DNA from 2 places in the Pedobacter roseus genome. Region 1 is predicted to be linked to the other one. Evidence: riboswitches for the same ligand, from Rfam matches in the RefSeq annotation. Region 1 holds a riboswitch; the other holds the start of a gene.

Evidence for each region. Region 1 has a riboswitch for cobalamin ahead of H9L23_RS10815 (TonB-dependent receptor plug domain-containing protein). Riboswitches for the same ligand answer to the same signal wherever they lie in the genome.
Region 2: linked by a shared signal. The riboswitch ahead of metE (5-methyltetrahydropteroyltriglutamate--homocysteine S-methyltransferase) and the one ahead of H9L23_RS10815 (TonB-dependent receptor plug domain-containing protein) in region 1 are both predicted to bind cobalamin.

Annotation. Positions count from the first base shown of each region.
Region 1 is NZ_CP060723.1:2,584,878-2,594,624, reverse strand. Features, by position in the region: gene H9L23_RS10840 (YncE family protein) at 1-1,031, shown strand, start outside; gene H9L23_RS10835 (YncE family protein) at 1,041-2,177, shown strand; gene H9L23_RS10830 (PKD domain-containing protein) at 2,213-3,346, shown strand; gene H9L23_RS10825 (PKD domain-containing protein) at 3,405-4,337, shown strand; gene H9L23_RS10820 (DUF5074 domain-containing protein) at 4,356-5,459, shown strand; cobalamin riboswitch at 5,854-6,047, shown strand; gene H9L23_RS10815 (TonB-dependent receptor plug domain-containing protein) at 6,146-8,014, shown strand; gene H9L23_RS10810 (DUF6580 family putative transport protein) at 8,055-8,645, shown strand; gene H9L23_RS10805 (ABC transporter substrate-binding protein) at 9,164-9,747, shown strand, end outside.
Region 2 is NZ_CP060723.1:5,361,186-5,370,932, forward strand. Features, by position in the region: gene H9L23_RS22090 (M14 family metallopeptidase) at 1-1,266, opposite strand, end outside; cobalamin riboswitch at 1,880-2,088, shown strand; gene metE (5-methyltetrahydropteroyltriglutamate--homocysteine S-methyltransferase) at 2,284-4,617, shown strand; gene H9L23_RS22100 (acyl-CoA thioesterase) at 4,733-5,119, shown strand; gene H9L23_RS22105 (class I SAM-dependent methyltransferase) at 5,181-5,849, shown strand; gene H9L23_RS22110 (phosphatidate cytidylyltransferase) at 5,975-6,784, opposite strand; gene H9L23_RS22115 (putative signal transducing protein) at 6,832-7,038, opposite strand; gene H9L23_RS22120 (CPBP family intramembrane glutamic endopeptidase) at 7,019-7,945, opposite strand; gene dusB (tRNA dihydrouridine synthase DusB) at 7,989-8,996, shown strand; gene apaG (Co2+/Mg2+ efflux protein ApaG) at 9,032-9,418, shown strand.

The DNA of each region.
Region 1 (9,747 bases):
TAGAACCAGAGCCAACTTCTGCTATTAAAGGTTTTTACCTGGTTAATGAAGGCAATATGAATATGAACAAGGCCTCTTTAGATTATATGGACCTTGTAAATGGCATTTATACCCGCAACTTGTACAATCAGGTAAACCCAGAGGTAACCAAAGGTTTGGGCGATGTGGGAAATGATATTGGACGTTATGGAAACAAGCTTTATGTAGTGGTTAACGTATCGAATAAAGTTGAGGTGTTGAATGTGAAAACCGGAAAGAAAATCGGACAAATCAATATCACCAATTGCCGTTACATCACTTTCAGTAATGGCAAAGCTTATGTAAGTGCTTATTTAGGTAAAGTTGGCGATCCAAAGGCACCGAATGGTATTGTGGCAGAGATAGACACGGCGGCGCTCATCATAAACCGTACTGTTGAGGTAGGCAGACAGCCGGAAGAAATGGCCATTATCGGCACTAAATTATATGTAGCCAATTCTGGTGGTTATAGTCCGCCGGATTATGAGCATACCGTATCAGTAATCGATCTACCCAGTCTTAAAGAAATTAAACGCATTGAGGTTGCCATTAACCTGCATCGCATTAAAGCTGATCGTTATGGCGATTTGTACGTGACCTCACGTGGTGATTATTATACCATCACTTCAAAGCTTTTTGTAATTGATACGCAAACCGATCAGATTAAAAAAGTATTCAATATTGCCGCTGGTAATCTGGTTATTGATGATGATTACGCCTATATCTATAGCACAGAATGGAACTACATAGAGGGTAAAAATAAAATTAGCTATAACATGATCAACGTAAAGGACGAAACGATAATGGAGCGCAAATTCATTACAGACGGTACTGACAAGGACATTAAAATCCCTTACGGAATTGCCGTTAACCCTACCAGTAAAGATGTATACGTAACCGATGCTAAAGATTATGTTACACCCGGAAAATTACACTGTTACAGTCCGGAAGGCCGCTTGAAATGGTCGGTTACCACTGGCGATATACCAGCCCACATTGCATTTATAAACTAAATATATACCATGAGAAATTTTTACACCAAAACAGGTTTAATCCTTATTACTACAGCGGTTATACTGCTTGCTTCATGCAAGAAGGAAGATGTTGAAGAACCTGAGAAACCGAAAACATCAGCAGTAAAAGTTCCTGTAATCTCTGAAACCAAAGGCATTTATATGCTTTGCGAAGGATTGATGGGGAATAATAACAGTGCCATTTCTTATTATGATGTAGCAACCAAAACTGCAGTTGCCGATTATTACAAACAGGTAAATGGTGTATCATTAGGAGAAACTGCAAACGATTTAGAGCAATATGGAAGCAAAATGTATTGCGTCGTAGCAGGTATTCAGGGTACAAAACAATCGTTTTTGGATATTATTGATATCAAATCCTGTAAATCACTAAAAAGGATTCCATTTAATTCTGCAACGGATGGTTATGTCCCAAGGTTTGTAGCTTTTTATAAAGACAAAGCTTACGTTTCGAGATATGATGGAAAAGTGAGCCGTATCGATACTGCATCAATGGCTATTGATGGTGAAATTACCCTATCTGAAGGACTTGAACAACTGGCAGTAGCTAACGGCAAGTTATATGTATGCAATTCGTCACATCCTTATTACCAGAACGGAGCAAAAAACAAGGTATCAGTAATCGATTTAGCAACCTTTACCAAAACAAAAGATATTGCCGTAAACAATAATCCCGTAAGGATACAAGCGGCTGATAATGGTGATTTGTTCGTGGTATGCTGGAATGATTATATCATTAATAACAATCCATCACTGGATAGGATCAGCAGCGCTACGGATACCAAAATTGCATCCTACAGCTATGATCTGGGTGCTATTGCCATCAATGGATCAACAGCTTATCTATCTAAAGATATTTACAGTAGCCCCGATATTAAAGCCCTTAATACCACTAGTGGCGCCTTAGGTGCAAGTTTGATTACTGATGGGCAGGTTATCAATACCATTTACGGAATCACCATTAATCCATTCAGCAAAGAGGTAGTGGTTGCCGATGCCAATAACTATAATAACAGCGAAGGCCTTACATATTGCTTTGGAACAGATGGAAAAGTAAAGTTCAGCTTTAAAACGTCGGGGCTGCCGCAACATGCCGTATTCAATTACAATTATAAATACGAATAATAAAAAGCATCCAAAAAATATATAATCAATAACACATGAAAAAAACTTATCTAATAGTAATGCTCGGTATTGCAACCCTGATTTACAGTTGTAAAAAAGACACTGAAGTTGCACCAGATGTTAACCTCACCATCAAAGTAGAAACCATGACTTCAAAAGTAAATACCAAAATCGCTTTTGCTGCAGGAACTAACAATGGCATTGGATTTAATCACCAATGGAAGTTGGATGGTAAAGTGGTAAGCAGTGTCTATAATTACGATTTTACGCCAAGTAAAGCCGGCACTTATGTTATTGAGTATACCGCAAGTAACAACACCGGTTCGTTTGCTCACAAATACACAGTAACTGTTCCGGTTCCGGTTGTAGAAATTACACCCAATAGCACCAAATATATCACCGCTGTTTTCGAATATTTGCCAGCACCTGGCCAGTTTATTAATGAGAGTTTGGGCAGCCTGGTTGGTGCACAAAAAATTATAGGTGATGTAAGCAAAACCGGTCTCATCAGTTTAGGAGGCTTTGGTGGTTATATTATTTTTGGCTTCGATCATTCTGTAGTGAATAATACAGGCGCAGATCTGGCTATTTACGGTAATCCGATTGGTGGTACAACACCATGGGCTGAGCCGGGAATTGTAATGGTAAGTCAGGATGTTAATGGAAATGGAAAACCTGATGATGAATGGTATGAACTGGCTGGTAGCGAATACAACAATCCATTAACCATTAAAAATTATGAAATCACTTATACCAACCCAAAAGGTTTTGCCAATGTAAGCTGGACGGATAATCAGGGAAATAGCGGTACCTACGATGTAAACAATTTTCACAAGCATAATTTCTACCCTGAATTTGCGCCTGATCAGGAAAAATTAACATTAAAAGGAACCTTACTGACCTCTACATGGGGTAAAAACGGAAGTATTTTTATTAATAATGCTTTTCCATGGGGTTATACCGATAGTTGGTCGATAGATGATGATTATGCCACTAAAAGATATAATAGCTTCGATTTAGATTGGGCCCTTGATAAAAACGGAAAGAAAATAGCTTTAAATACCATTGATTTCGTGAAAGTATATACCGGACAAAGGGAAAAAGGGAATACACTTCTTGGAGAAATATCTACCGAAGTAAAAGGTGCTGTGGATTTAGGCATCAAATAGCTTTCTAGGAAAAAGATTATAATGAATTAACGCTCTTATCTAATTCAATTATCTTAATATGAAAACAAAACCTATAATAACCTTGGCAATATTGTCAGCTATGCTTTTTTCGTGTAAAAAAGAAAGTGCAGTTGAAAAAGATGGCGGAGGAGAAAAGCCCGTTGCTACACAATCTCCTTATTTAAACAAAATATACGAATTTAAACAGGCGCCAGGTCAGTTTACCAACGATCTTGTTAAAACCGATATATTAATTGGTAGTGCTGGTAATGGTCTGGTTTCACTTGGTGCCTATGGAGGTTTTATCGTATTCGGTTTCGATCATAGCGTTACCAATGCAGCCGGAGCCGATCTTGGCATTTACGGTAATCCGTTAATTGGTGTGGATATGGAGTTTTCCGAACCGGGAATTGTGTCTGTAATGCAGGATGTAAACAAAAATGGATTACCTGATGATATTTGGTATGAACTCGCCGGAAGTGAATACAATGCCTCAACTACCATCAAGAATTATAAAATTACCTATTACAAACCCGCAAAAATAACTGATGATATCCGCTGGACAGACAACCAGGGGAAAGAAGGATTGGTGTTGAGAAATCAATTCCATGCACAGGATTATTTTCCTTCATGGGCAACCGCTAATGAAATTTCTTTTACCGGAACTTTGCTTAAAAACACACTTACCTCTGGTGAGATCATCACCAATAAACCTTTTGCTTTTGGCTACTCCGATAATGGATCAAGTGATTACATCGCTTTGCAGGAGTCGTTGGGAAGAGGATATAACTCCTTCGACATTGATTGGGCAGTAAATGCCGCCGGTGAAAAAGTTAATCTCACTGCTATCGATTTTGTAAAGGTATACACTGCACAGAATAATAATGGGAATCCTTTTAGCCCTGATAATGATAATGAACGGTCGCGCTATTTGGGCGAAATCTCTACAGAATTTGGTGGCGCGGTTGATCTTAAACTTTTAAAAAAATAAATAACACAATATATTATAATGAAACAATTAAACTTTAAACAATTACTGATAGGGGCATTAGTTTTAACTACCGGATTATACGGTTGTAAAAAGGACAGTGTAGAAAACCTGCAGATAGATCCGGTTACAGGTAAATACGAAAATGGCTTTTTTGTAATTGGAGAGGGCTCTTATGGACAAAATGCTGGTACAGTGAGTTTTTACCGTTATGGTGAAGATACCCTTAATATCAGGGCTTATGAAAAGGAAAACCCGGGTAAGATATTGTCAAATGCGGCTAAAACGAGTACGTTGCAGTTTGCCTCAATAATTAACGGTAGCATATATCTCATGTCCAAAGTAAACGGCCCGATTGTGAAAATAAACGAATACAGCTTAAAAGAAGAGGCAAGATACGTACAGGAGGCCAGCAACTGGAGAAGTATGATACAGGTTGATGGAAACAGGGGATTGGTAAGTGCAAATGACGGCGTTTACCAGATTGATCTGAATACATTGGCCGTGCAAAATAAACTGACTTCAGTTGGTGCGGTGAATACCGGCGATATGTGGAAAAAAGGCGATTACGTTTACCTGTTACAGAGCAATGGTGCTAAAATTGTATACGCTAATAATTATTCACTGGTAAAAAGTTTCTCCAGCATTAACAGAGGTTTTGCTCAAACACCTAATGGAAAAATCTGGGCTTCTACGGGTAGCCGGTTAATTGCCATTGATAATAACTTAGATACAGCAGGTATAGCATTACCTGTATCAATAGGAACATTTGGATTGGATGCACCGACCCGCATTACCGCATCAGCAAAAGAAAATGCTATTTTCTATCATTCAGGAAAGGCAATTTATAAATATATTGATGGTGATAAAACGTCGTTATCACAGCCATTTATTAATATTACCGAAGATCCTTTTATGGTTTACGGAGCCATCCGCTACGATAAAAACAAAGATTATATCGTGGTAAACGGAATCCAAAATTATGGGGCAGCCGCTACTGTAAACTACTTATTGATTTACAATGCATCTACAGGTGCATTGGTAAAAAGAATTAAATATGGCGGCGATGGCGTTACTACCGATTTTACAAAGATATTTTTTAATGATTTAGCCATTTTCCATTAAAATATTATAATGCCTCAAATGTTAAAGGTCTGCAAAATCATCATTGCAGGCCTTTTTTATAAAGCTTGATTTTAATACTACAAACCCTCATTTATAAACCCGGTAGTAGCGGCAGCCTCCGGTTTTTCATCGGAGCTACAGCGGATAACGGGACTGTTGTTTCCGAAGCATCAATGACATTCATTTTCAGAAAAAAGCTATACTTATTCTTTGTGTCCAGCTAGAGCCTATTTTTTTTGCCACGGAGGCACTGAAAACACGGAAGATATATTGTGAATCATATCAAATGATACTCAAATAGTATATAGTTAGACGCGATTTAGCATAATAATAAGCTTTAAATATGCGCAAAGCTACCCCATGCTTTCCACTCTTTGCTCTATGCTTTTTTTACTACCTTTGCGCTGCTTTTGGTTTCCGGCCTTACAACCGGGATTAAAAGGGAATACAGTGAAAATCTGTAACTGTCCCGCAGCTGTAAGCTCTATAACGTTTTTCAATCTATAAGTCACTGCCCAATTCACTACTGAGCGGGAAGACAGAAAACCGGGAGTAAGTCAGAAGACCTGCCTTTAGCGTTTAATTTCATAGCTTTCGGGGATTGAAGCTAGGATTGAGATATTAACGTTGTTCGTATTTTCATTTCCTTTTCTAATCTGTTGGCTGTGGGCAAAACTCACAATCAAATGAACAAAAAAAGTATGCTAACTGTAGCAGGGCTGGGGCTCGCGCAGTTAATGATTGGCCAGGTGGCTAATGCTCAAACTCAAGACAGTTTGCAGCTCAAAGATGTTGTAATTTCTGCAACTAAAAATGATCAGAAGCAATCGCAAACCGGTAAAGTGGTTACCATCATCAGTCGCGAAGTATTGGATCGCAGTAACGGTAAATCATTGCCTGAACTTATTAGCGAGCAGGCAGGGATTATTGTAGCAGGTTCAAGCAGCAATCCGGGATTAAACAAATCGGTATTTTTTAGAGGAGCAGGAAGTGCTTATGCCGTGGTTTTAATTGATGGTATTGTGCAAAACGATCCATCAGGAAACGGAGGTGCATTCGATTTAAGATTGATTTCTATCGATCAGATTGATCACATCGAAATTTTAAGGGGTGGTCAGTCTACCATTTATGGTTCTGATGCCGTTGCTGGGGTAATCAACATCATCACTAAAAAAGGTGGCCCAAAAGGAAATACCATATATGGTGTTGCCAGTGCAGGCAGTTACGAAACCTACAAAGGAACCATTGGTTTGAACGGCGGTGTTGAAGGTTTTTCGTATAACATTAACTATACCCATGCCAAAACAGACGGCATTTCTGAAGCGGCTACACCAGTGGGAAGTACAGCTACATTTGATAAAGACGGATTTAAAACCGATGCCTTAAATGCAAATTTCGGGATCAAACTGGACAATCACTTCTCTGTAAATCCATTTGTACGTTATTATTATGGCAATTACAAGTTTGATGGAGGCGCTTTTACCGATGCAAACAATTATTCGATTCTGAAAAACTTTGCTGCAGGTACCAATGCCAAATATGAATTTGCAACTGGTAAAGTAACCTTGAATTATAGTTTTGAAAGTACAAGAAATGATGCGCACAGCCAATATCCTAGTGTTAACGAAGGCAGGGTATCATTATTGGATTTATTCTACAACCAAAAACTAGGTAATAAATTAGATTTATTGGTGGGTATCGATAACCGTGTAATGAAATTATCATCAGCAACCAATAAACCTGAAACCAACATTTTTGCCGCTTACGGATCATTATTTTTACACGATTTAAGTGTATTTAACCTTGAAGTTGGCGGACGTTACAATAAACACGAACAATATGGCGAAAACTATACTTATTCTATTACCCCAAGCATCAACATCATTAAAGAGATAAAATTATTCGGAACGGTTTCAACCGCATTTAAAGTTCCTACCTTAAACATGCTTTTTGGTCAGTTTGGTGCTAATTTGGATTTAAAGCCTGAAAAATCGCAGAATTACGAAGCTGGTGTTAATTTTAGCTTTGCTGATGACAAATTTAGCTTGCGTTTAGCAGGTTACAAACGCGATTTAACCGATGCAATCATTTATGCTTACCCTAATGGATACATTAACCAGGTAAGTCAGAAAACCAAAGGTTTCGAAGTTGAACCAGCGATTAAATTCGGCGTGTTTAACATCAATGGTTATTATGCTTATGTAGAAGGAAATGAGTTCAACTTTGTTGATAATGCTGTTGCTGACTATCTTTTCCGCAGACCAAAACATACATTTGGGATTACTGCGGGCGCACAGGCTACAAGCAATTTATATGTAAGCGCCAACTATCGTTATTTCGGCAAACGTACCGATGGTAATTTTACCACCTATACAGTAGATAATTTACCTGCTTATAAATTATTAAATGCTTACGCAGAATATGCTCTGGCTAAAAAACGTGTAAAACTGTTCTTCGATGCCAAAAACATCCTGAACGAAAAATACAACGAGATTATTGGTTACAACAGCTTAGGTTTCAACTTTAATACTGGAGTAATTTTTAATATACACTAATAAAATTTAACTTTGCAGTATACACATTAACCAAAATAAAATGTCTCATTTAAAATTTAATCCACGCACTTTAATTTTGTTGCTGATGATTCTGGCCATAACGGCTTTCCGTTTGCTGGTAACATTCAACTCTGATGAATTAAAGTTTGCCAATTTCTCATCCATAGGAGCAGTAGCTTTATTTGGAGGAGCATATTTTAAAGATCATCTTAAAGCTTTTGCCTTTCCAATATTAAGCTTGTTATTAAGCGATTTCATTTTATCAATCACTATCTTCAGTAAATATAGCAGTGGTTTTCTTTACGAAGGTTGGTACTGGACTTACATAGCCTTCGCTTTAATGGTATTGGTAGGTAGGGTAATGCTTAAAAAAGTGAACGTGGTAAATTTATTGGCTTCAACCCTTGTGATTGTGTTAATCCACTGGATTGTGAGCGACATCGGTGTTTGGTTTAAAAATCCAGCCTATACACAAGATTTAGCAGGTTTTTGGGCATGTTTGGTTAAAGCAATTCCATTCGAGATCAGGTTCCTGGAAGGAACAGTGATCTATGGCGCATTGCTTTTCGGTGCTTTCGAAATCTTAAAAGCAAAATACCCGGTATTAAAATTGCAAACGCAAAAATTATAATTACCTGGTTGGTAGTTCACCAACCAAACGAAAATAAACATAGAAATCCTCTTTTGATTTAATTCAGAAGGGGATTTTTTTACTGTGAGTTTTTCGTCATGTTGTATCGATTTATTCTATAGAAATAGTTTCGGCATCATGTTAAATCTCCTTAAAAAAACCATTAGGTTCTACCGAAGAACGCCGTCAATCCCAAGAGCCGGGGAAATCAAAAAAACAGTTTCAGTTCAGATAAATTAGCACTAACAAACCTGAAACGCAGTGGTTTTGTGTTCATAAGCGATAATTTAATTTTAAAGAAAATATTGAACACAAAACGAAGTGCCCCTGTTTTTTTGATGAGCATTGGATAGCGCAAAAGGCTCATTGCCGGATTGACAAAGCGCTTTGGGTACTTTGGCGCTCCAAAGTACCATGCCCCCGCGGCAGAGAGCGGACGACGAATTCTTATATTTGTATCAACTAGCACAAAAATTTTTTATCTTCGATAGCTAATTACCTTTTACATCTTCTATCAAATGAAAGTCGTTTCCTTTTTACCCGCTGCCACCAAAATGATCTACGATATGGGCCTGCAAGAACACCTGCATGGCGTAACCTTCGAATGTCCAAAAGAAGCTGCCGATCAGCCAAAGGTGGTTCGTTGCATATTGGAGGGTAAAAATTATTCCAGTATCGAAATCGACCGTATATTTTCAGCTTCAAAAGCACAGGGCAAAAGTTTGTACTGGGTAGATGATGAGCTTTTAGAAAGTATTTTACCAGATATCGTTTTTACACAAGATATCTGCGAGGTTTGCAACATCGATACTGTTTGCACCGAAACTGCCGTAATGAAGCTTAGCAAGCAGCCTACGCTTGTTCCTCTATCACCAAATAACCTTCAGGATGTTTTTGAATGTGCCATTACCATTGCAAAAGCTTTAGGCAAAGAAGAAGTGGCCTTAAACTATCTTGCAGGCTTACAAAAGAAAACTGATTCTATTTTAGATCAACTCAGGGCAAACCGTGCACCTTTAAAACGGGTGATGCTGATGGAATGGATCGAACCGATTTACAACTGTGGTCATTGGATTCCTTTTCAAATTGCTGCTGCGGGTGG
Region 2 (9,747 bases), 2.8 Mb from region 1:
TCCACCAGCAATGGGGGCACCTTTTTCGCCCTTTGCAGCATTATTAATGGCCTCAATTTTCTTTGGAGAGAAAGACCATGTATCTTTTTTGCCTCTTTCGATCGAATTTCTGCCCATTTGATAAATGTTGTACAATAATTCGTCGCGGTAACGCTGTGCATAACCTAAAACCGCATAGTTTAAAGAAACTGAATAATCGATTGAGTTTTTAAAATACCATTTTCTAGGCGTAATTGGATTTGGCGAATCACCGCTTGGCAGTAAACGCGACGGAACCAATGGAATTTCAGAAGGGGTAGGGTTCCCGATAATTTCTGTTAAAAGCCCAACCATATTGTGGAAATAGGTTGTAGTTCTTAATCCACCATTGTACCAGGTAGAATAAACCGAGCCGCCACGCTGCGTATAACCAGGCTTGTTTTCTACATTCATCCTGTTGTGCATCGCCGCTCCCACAGCATCTAAACTGGTTAATATCGTAGGGTCGAAAACATAATTAAAAGGATCACGATAAGGCGGACCAGCAACAACTGTTCCCGCAGGACCAGCCTGATGGTGGTTATACATAATCTGAGGGATCCACTCTACAAAAAGCTGACGGCCGATATTTTGTGTTTCTTTAAGGTTTAACATAAAGAAGTCGCGGTTATTATCATGTCCCGCATATTTCTCATACAAAACAGGCAGTCCGGAGGTTGTTCGTTTTTTTGGATCCTTATCCCTCATGTACCAATTGCTCACCAATTCCTGCCCATCGGGGTTGGCATGTGTAAACAAGATGATTACATTATCTAAAATACGTAAGGTCTCAGCATCAGTTCTGGAAGCAAATTCATATACTGTTTCGATCAATTGATGGGCACCAACTACCTCGTTTGCATGAAGGCCTCCATCTATCCAAACTACTGCTTTTCCTTCCTGTGCCAATGCTTTGGCCTGCTCAGGCGTAATTTCGGCATGGGCCAGTTGTTGTGAAATTTCTTTATAACGATCTAATTTCTTTAGGTTTTCAGGTGAAGAAACAATCAGCATATATTGACTTCTTCCTTCTTCGGTTTTCCCGATATCAACCAGTTTAACACGGTTAGAAGTTGCTGCAAGCTTTTTAAAGTACGCTTCTGTTTGGGTATAATTGGCCAATTGATAATCGTCGCCGATATCAAAACCGAAATGAGATTTTGGCGTTGGTACCTCCTGCGCCAGCACTGCATAGCTGTTTACCATTAAAAAAGCAATGCAAAGCCCTTTAAAGTAGTTTTTTATCATAATAAGGGTGTTTAGTTAGGTAACCAAATATAATAGAGAATCAGCACCAAAAACGGCTTGCTGTAAATTTGTTACAAGTGATTCCATGAGCACACTATTAACCACAGATAAAAAGGATGCACACAGATATAAGTGTTTATGCCCGTTCACCTAATTTATTATGTAACGCGTCGTTGAAATTTTTTAAGGCACTATGTTGGCTTGCTTTGAAAAAACGAACAGGTTATACCGAAGAACGTCGTCAATCCCAAGAGCGGGAAATCAAAAAAACAGATGCAGGACAGAACCCCTTAGCACAATCAAACCTTAACGCAGTGGTTTTGTGTTCAGATTTGCAAAAACATTCAATTAGCATCAACGAACAAAACAAAGTGCCGTTGTTTTTGATGAGGGAGAGGTCGTGTGGAGGCTCCTTGTTGGATTGACAAAGCGCTTTGGGTACTTTGGCGCTCCAAAGTACCATGCCTCCGCGGCATAGAGCGAAAAAATATTTACTATATATGTCCACATAGTCTCTAACTGATGAGAGGTGGTAAAATCAACGCTTACAAAAATACCTTAATCTTTAAATCCTAATCCATACATTTGTACTGATGTAAGTTCTTAACTTTATTTTTCATCAACCGATACAGGTTCCCGGAATTATACCCGGGATTAATAGGGAATCGTGTGCAAATCACGAGCTGTCGCGCAACTGTAAATTCTGTCTTTTAGTAAAAAGACAACGGTCTTATCATTCATGCCACTGTGCCGTTTTACCGGGATGGGAAGGCGATAAGATCGGGAATAAGTCAGGAGACCTGCCTATATTGAATTGACGGTACTTTCGCGTTATAAAGTAATTGGTCAGGTCTGATTGCACACAATAAAATTAAAATTTTATATGCTTGCTTTAAGCTTTTTTGCTGATAAGTGGGCAGGCTGTGCCATAACCTTTCCTTTTTATTTTGAACAGAAATTATTAAAAAATACGGTTTTGAGCTTTTAAACGATTTATTTACTTAATCTTTAAAAGAGATGCTAACGCAAAATCTGGGCTACCCGCGAATAGGTAGTCAAAGGGAATTAAAGAAAATCTGCGAAAATTACTGGGCAGATAAAACTGGGTACAAAAATGTACTTCAGGTGGGCAAAAACATTCGCCACGAAAATTGGAAACTTCAAAAAGAAGCAGGCATTGATGTGATTCCATCAAACGATTTTTCTTTTTACGATCATGTACTCGATCATTCCTTAACTTTTGGGGCAATCCCGAAAAGGTATAACGAGGTAATCCTGAAAAAAGGGAATGAAGAACTTGATCTTTATTTCGCCATGGCAAGAGGTTACCAAAAAGAAGGATTGGATGTAGTAGCGATGGAAATGACCAAATGGTTCGATACCAATTACCACTACATTGTGCCAGAGTTTTACAAAGACCAGCCTTTTAAACTTTTCTCAACTAAAATCATCGATGAGTTTTACGAGGCCAAACAATTGGGTATTACCACCAAACCGGTTCTAATCGGCCCGGTTTCCTATCTTTTATTGGGCAAGGAAAAAGAAGCCGGATTTGAAAAAATAGACCTGATCAAAAACCTGCTTCCGGTTTATATCGAGATTTTATCTCGTTTAGATGCTTTGAATGTAGAACATGTACAGTTTGATGAACCATTTTTGACTTTAGATTTAACCGAAAAAGACAAAAAAGCTTACGAATATGTTTATAAGGAAATTAGAAAAGCTTTCCCAAGGTTAAAGATCGTTTTAGCAACTTATTTCGAGGGTTTAGGTAACAATCTTGCCTTAACTACTTCATTGCCGGTAAATGTTTTACATATCGATCTGGTACGTGCTGAAGATCAGTTAAACAACGTTTTAGCTTTGTTAAAAGAGGATACCACCCTTTCTTTAGGTTTGGTAGACGGAAGGAACATCTGGAAGAATGATTTTGAAAAATCTGTTTCTATCATTAATCAGGCGGTTGAAAAAAGAGGCTTAGATAAAGTATGGATTGCACCATCCTGTTCATTAATCCACTCACCGGTTGATCTGGACAATGAAACCAACGAAAAAAATTTATCGGCAGAAATTAAACAATGGCTGGCCTATGCAAAGCAAAAAATTGCTGAGCTGGCTACCTTAAAAAAACTCATTACGAACGAAAGCCCTGCATCTACCCTGCAAAAGCTGGAGGAAAACAAAATTGCAATCGCTAACCGTAAAGTTTCAAAGATCATCCATAATCCGGCAGTAAAAGAACGTGTTTCGGCCTTAAAAGAGCAGGATGTCGAACGTCTGAGTCCATTTTCGGCAAGAAAAATCAAACAACAGGAGCTTAATCTACCCATTTATGCTACCACCACCATCGGATCTTTCCCTCAAACAGCAGAAGTAAGAAGCTGGCGGGCCAAGCTTAAAAACGCAACTTTTACTGTTGAAGAATATGATAATCTAATTGAGCTGGAAACCGAAAAAGCAGTAAGATGGCAGGAAGAAATCGACCTGGATGTACTCGTACATGGGGAATTTGAACGTAACGACATGGTTGAATACTTCGGTGAGCAATTAGATGGTTTCGCTTTCTCTAAAAACGGATGGGTACAAAGCTATGGCTCGCGCTGTGTAAAACCACCAATCATTTTTGGTGATGTTTCGCGACCAGAACCTATGACAGTGAAGTGGACCGCTTATGCGCAATCGCTTACTTCGAAATACATGAAAGGTATGTTAACTGGTCCGGTTACCATTTTACAATGGTCGTTTGTACGTAATGATCAGCCACGATCAGAAACCTGTACACAAATTGCTTTAGCCATCCGAGATGAAGTTTGCGACCTGGAGAATGCAGGTATTAAAATCATTCAGATTGATGAACCCGCCATTAGAGAGGGTTTACCTTTGCGCAAGGCAGATTGGCAAAATTACCTGAACTGGGCGGTTAAAGCCTTTAAAATTTCGGCTAGTGGCGTAAAAGACGATACACAGATTCATACGCACATGTGTTATTCTGAATTTAACGATATCATCCAGAACATTGCCGATATGGACGCTGACGTGATCACGATTGAAACTTCACGTTCGCAGATGGAACTATTAGACGCTTTTGCCGATTTTAAATATCCAAACGAAATTGGTCCGGGTGTATACGATATCCACTCCCCAAGGGTTCCGAGGCGGGAAGAAATGGTTCAATTATTGAAAAAAGCAAAATCCGTTATTCCTTCAGCGCAACTGTGGGTAAACCCTGATTGTGGCTTAAAAACCCGCGGATGGGACGAAACCAAAAAAGCATTGATCGAAATGGTTGAAGCGGCAAAAGAGATGCGTAAAACGGAAGAAGTACTATCAGCAGATCTTCAGGCAAATTAATTGCCTCAATTGTTACCCCAGAGAGACGACAGTTTTCTCTGAAGCAAGCCCTTACTTTGACAACTTTCTAATCAGAAAGTTGTCAAAGCTTTTTACTCATCATATATTTACCCTCATGACCTTAGAAGAAAGAATAGAAAACTCAAAAACCAGTATTTTTAAAGCCGTTTTCCCAAATACAACCAACCATTACGATACGCTTTTTGGCGGCACCGCCATGCATTTAATGGACGAAGTTGCTTTTATTACCGCCACACGTTTTAGCCGCCAGATTATGGTAACGGTAAGCAGCGATCGGATAGATTTTAAAAAACCAATCCCAGCGGGTACCATCATAGAGCTTATTGGTAAAGTAAGCCATGTTGGGAATACCAGTTTAAAGGTTAATGTAGAAATTTACATTGAGCAGATGTATGCCGAAGGAAGGGAACTGGCCGTACATGGCGATTTTACTTTTGTAGCCATCGATGAAAACAAAAAACCGGTACAGGTAATCAAATAATGTTATAAGTTTTAGCTAAGATGGTATAAAAATCATCAGGTTTAAATCTTTAAATTTGATTATGGAGCATCAACATTCTGAAGAAGATTTAAAAAATATTGCGAAGCAATTGGGCTGTCCTGAAGGCGAACATGGCATTAAAACAGGCGAGATGATGCACGCCAGTAATCTTGGAATGACCAGCTCGGCCATTGTTGCATTAAACCTACAAAACAATAATACCATTTTAGAAATCGGCCATGGAAATGGTGGGCATATTGCTCAATTATTATCAAAAGCGGAAAATTTAAAGTATTATGGAGCTGATATTTCAGAAACAATTATTGCCGAAGCAGAAAAAATCAATCAGGATTTTGTTGATAAAGGTATTGTCCATTTTGAGCTAACGGATGGAGCTACGCTACCCTTTGAAAATAATCAGTTCGATAAAATTTTTACCGTCAATACCATTTATTTCTGGAGCAATCCAAGTAAATACCTTAATGAAATTAAGCGCACTTTAAAACCAAACGGCATCCTTGCCTTATGCTTTGCAGATAAAAATTTTATGCAAAATCTTCCTTTTACTGCTTATGGTTTTACGCTTTATGAGGTAGAAAAAGTACAGGAGTTATTGGCAAGTGCTGGCTTCCAAATTAAAAATACCCTTAAAAAATTAGAACAGGTACAGAGTAAAACAGGTGAGCAGGTAGAAAGAGAATATTATGTTGTGGTTGCTTCCACTAAATAAATCTATAGAAAAATCATAGTCCTCGTTTGTAACGAGGATTAGCGAGAATAGCGATTGCATCGCTAATAACAAACTACATTAATATGAACCTCATTTATTTGTGCTTTCGTGTCTTTGTGGTTAATCTAATACAAAATCAAATACAAATAGGCATAAACCACCGGTGCAGCCAACAACAACCCATCAAAACGATCTAGCAAACCGCCATGTCCTGGTAATAATCCGCCACTGTCTTTTGTATCCAAGCTGCGTTTAAGCATCGATTCTACCAGATCACCCAGTGTACCAAAATTTGCAATTAATAAGGCCATACCAGCCCATACCCATGCCGGACTTTCTGTAAACCAGAACGACAGGCCAAAAGCAACCAGCACGCTGGTAAACATCCCTCCAAAAAAACCTTCCCAGCTTTTCTTTGGCGAATGGCGTTCGAACAGTTTTCGTTTACCGTATTTTACACCAAAAAGATAGGCCCCGGTATCATTTGCCCAAAGCATTAATAAAAAGGCCAGTGGAAGATGAAAGTTATATTCGTTCCAGTTTTTTAAGAAGCCGAGTGCGTGAAAAAAACAAAAAGGAATCGTTACGTAAACAAAACCAACAAAAGTGTAAGAAATATTGGCGAACGGAATTTTGTTTTTCTTATACAACTCGGTAATAAAAACCGAGAAAATTAAAGGAATACAAAGCAACAGGTATTTCACATCATATTTTAAGTAATGTAAACCTGCTGCCATTAAAAATATCAAAGATCCGGCAACCAAACCAATATTCCGGTGTGGCCTGATGCCTGAATTTTTAATCAACTTATAAAATTCGAATAAAGATAAAACGCTTAAAATTAGGTAAAATGCAGTAAATGCATAACTCCCCAAAAGGATCGAGCCAAGCATTACAATGGTAAAAAAGAAAGCGGTTATTGCCCTGGTTTTCATGCTAAAAAGGTAAGATGGGGAATGTAAAATGGACGGTGTTTAACATGTTATTCTATTTCGTTTTCAACAATGTATTCTATGGCCTTATCGAAATCGACCTTATTCACCAAAACATTTATTTCGCCAATATTATATGCCGAGAGCTGTTTATTTATCGTTACCGCTGGTATGCCGGCTTCTGTTAATCCCTGTTTTAATACCTCGGCCGCAAAGGCATTGCTGGTGGTATATACTTTAACCCAATTTTCGCTCACGTGTTGCGCTATCTTTAAAAAATTTAAACAAAGCTATGGTAATTATTGCACTAATTAAATAGCCATACCACGGAAAACCGATCGGTTCATCAGCTTTATCAAGTGGCATATTATGCTTTTGCATATAAAAAGCAGCACAAACCGCATAAGCATTGTTTAAAAAATGCGCCAGCATGGCATACCAGATACTTTCGCTGTAATAATACAGGTAGCCAAAGCCTGCGCCCAGCAACATGCGTGGCAAAAATCCATAAAACTGGAAATGGATCGCACTAAAAATAATAGCTGCGCTCCAAATGGCAATGTGATGATTACCCAACATTTTTTGTAACGAGCCTTGCAGCCCAGCTCTGAAAAAGAGCTCTTCGCCAATAGCAGGCAATACCGCAATCATCACCAGGTTAACCACAAAATCCCAGTTATTCCTCACCGTAATCAGTTGAATGGTCATTTTCATGGCTTCCTGTTCCTTCATTTTCATCCAGTTTTCCAGTCCCTTTAAAAACTCAGGTAGTACCATTTTTTGATTGACAACCGCTACCCATTCCATAACAGGCATACTCACCACCATTATGGCAAAAACCAAAACAAAAGGAAGAAAATTAGGCTTGTTAAATCTGTAAAAAGTATTCGGTTTTTGTCCTTCTGTATACGCTAAAACGATAGGAGGTAAAATAAACATTCCTATAGAACTAGAAATCTGGATTATTTTTAAGGCTGTGATAAATTTAGGGTCGCCACTCATAATGGCACCAAATTCGCCAAATATAGAGGTGCCATAAACAATTGCAACTGCTATAAAGCCTAATAATGTGCATATTACCGCACCAACGGCCCAGTAAACGCAAAGTAAAAATATCTGTAAAAGTGGGTGGCTGCCTTTGCGGATGGGTGTTACAAAATTCATTATTTGTACCTTTGTATGTTTTATTAATCGTTGAAGATAGAAAATGTCTGTTAAGATAGGAAATATTGATTTAGGTGAGTTCCCTTTATTGCTCGCTCCAATGGAGGATGTAAGCGATCCGCCTTTCCGTTACGTATGCAAAAAAAACGGGGCTGATATGATGTATACCGAGTTTATTTCTTCGGAAGGCTTGATTCGGGATGCAGCGAAGAGCATACAAAAACTTGATATTTTCGAATATGAAAGACCCATCGGTATCCAGATTTTTGGTGGCGATATTGAACACATGCGCGAAGCTTCCGAAATTGCTTCGGCCGCCGGACCAGATTTAGTCGACATTAATTACGGCTGCCCCGTAAAAAATGTAGTTTGTAAAGGTGCGGGCTCTAGTCTGCTTCAGGATATTGATAAAATGGTAAAAATGACAGATGCTGTAGTTAAAGCTTCGCATTTACCCGTTACCGTTAAAACCCGCTTAGGCTGGGACGATAACACTAAAAATGTTTACGAAGTTGCCGAGCGACTACAGGATGTGGGCATCCAGGCACTTACCATCCATGGCCGTACAAGGGCACAATTATATAAAGGCGAAGCAGATTGGGCGCTTATCCGCGAAATTAAGCGCAATCCACGCATCAAAATCCCGATTTTTGGCAATGGTGATGTAGATAGTCCTGAAAAAGCGGCCAACTGGCGCATGGAATATGAGGTAGATGGCATTATGATCGGCCGGGCAGCTATTGGTTACCCATGGATTTTCCGCGAGGTAAAACACTTCTTCAAAACCGGCGAACACCTTGCCGGACCAACCATTGAAGAACGCATTGAAGTTTGCCGTACCCATTTGGATAAATCACTGGAATGGAAAGGTCCTAAAACCGGAATTTTCGAAATGCGCCGCCATTATGCCAATTATTTTAAAGGTCTGCCCGATTTTAAACCATACCGCATGCGTTTAGTGGCCGAGCCCGATATCAATAACATTTACAGCATTTTAGAAGAAGTGGCAGAAAAATTTGCCAACTACGATGCTACTAAGGTACTGGCTTGATTTTTGAAAGCTTTTTTCATACATTCGTTATTATCATGGTTACAGCTATTACAGATGGGGTTAAAGTTTCAGTTGAAACAGTTTACCAGCCAGAATATTCAAATCCGGCCAACGAACATTTTATGTTCGCTTATCGCGTAGAAATTTCTAATCTTTCTGATTATGCTGTACAGTTAATGCGCCGCCAGTGGTTAATTTTCGATTCTAACTCCAGTCGTAGGGAAGTAGAAGGTGAAGGTGTTGTTGGTTTACAACCTATTATCCAACCCGGCGAAACCCATGTGTACGTTTCGGGTTGTAACCTAAAAACCGATATGGGCAGCATGAAGGGCACTTACCTGATGAAACGCGATATTGATGGTTCAGAATTCGATGTCGATATACCCGAATTTCAATTAGTAGCCCCTTATAAATTAAATTAATCCTTCGAAGAACCGTCATTTCGACTGAAGCGCAGCGAAAGGGAGAAATCTATACAGTTAATATGATTACTTAGGTTAGAAAAGCAATTTCAGCATTCCAATTTAATGTTAGTCCTACTTTTCATTTCAAGTCCTCGCTTCGCTCCGGGCTTTTCACGTCAATCAGGTTTAAATTGCAGTGTTTCTGCTAATATTAAAGGTTTAACAGCATGGCGTAAAATCTTCTTCCCCCAACCCTGCAACCCAAATAGTATAACCTACCGTGCCACCTAAACCTGATCGAAGTGGTTCCGGTTTAAGCACTTGTTCTTACTTTTTTATTTTGTGCT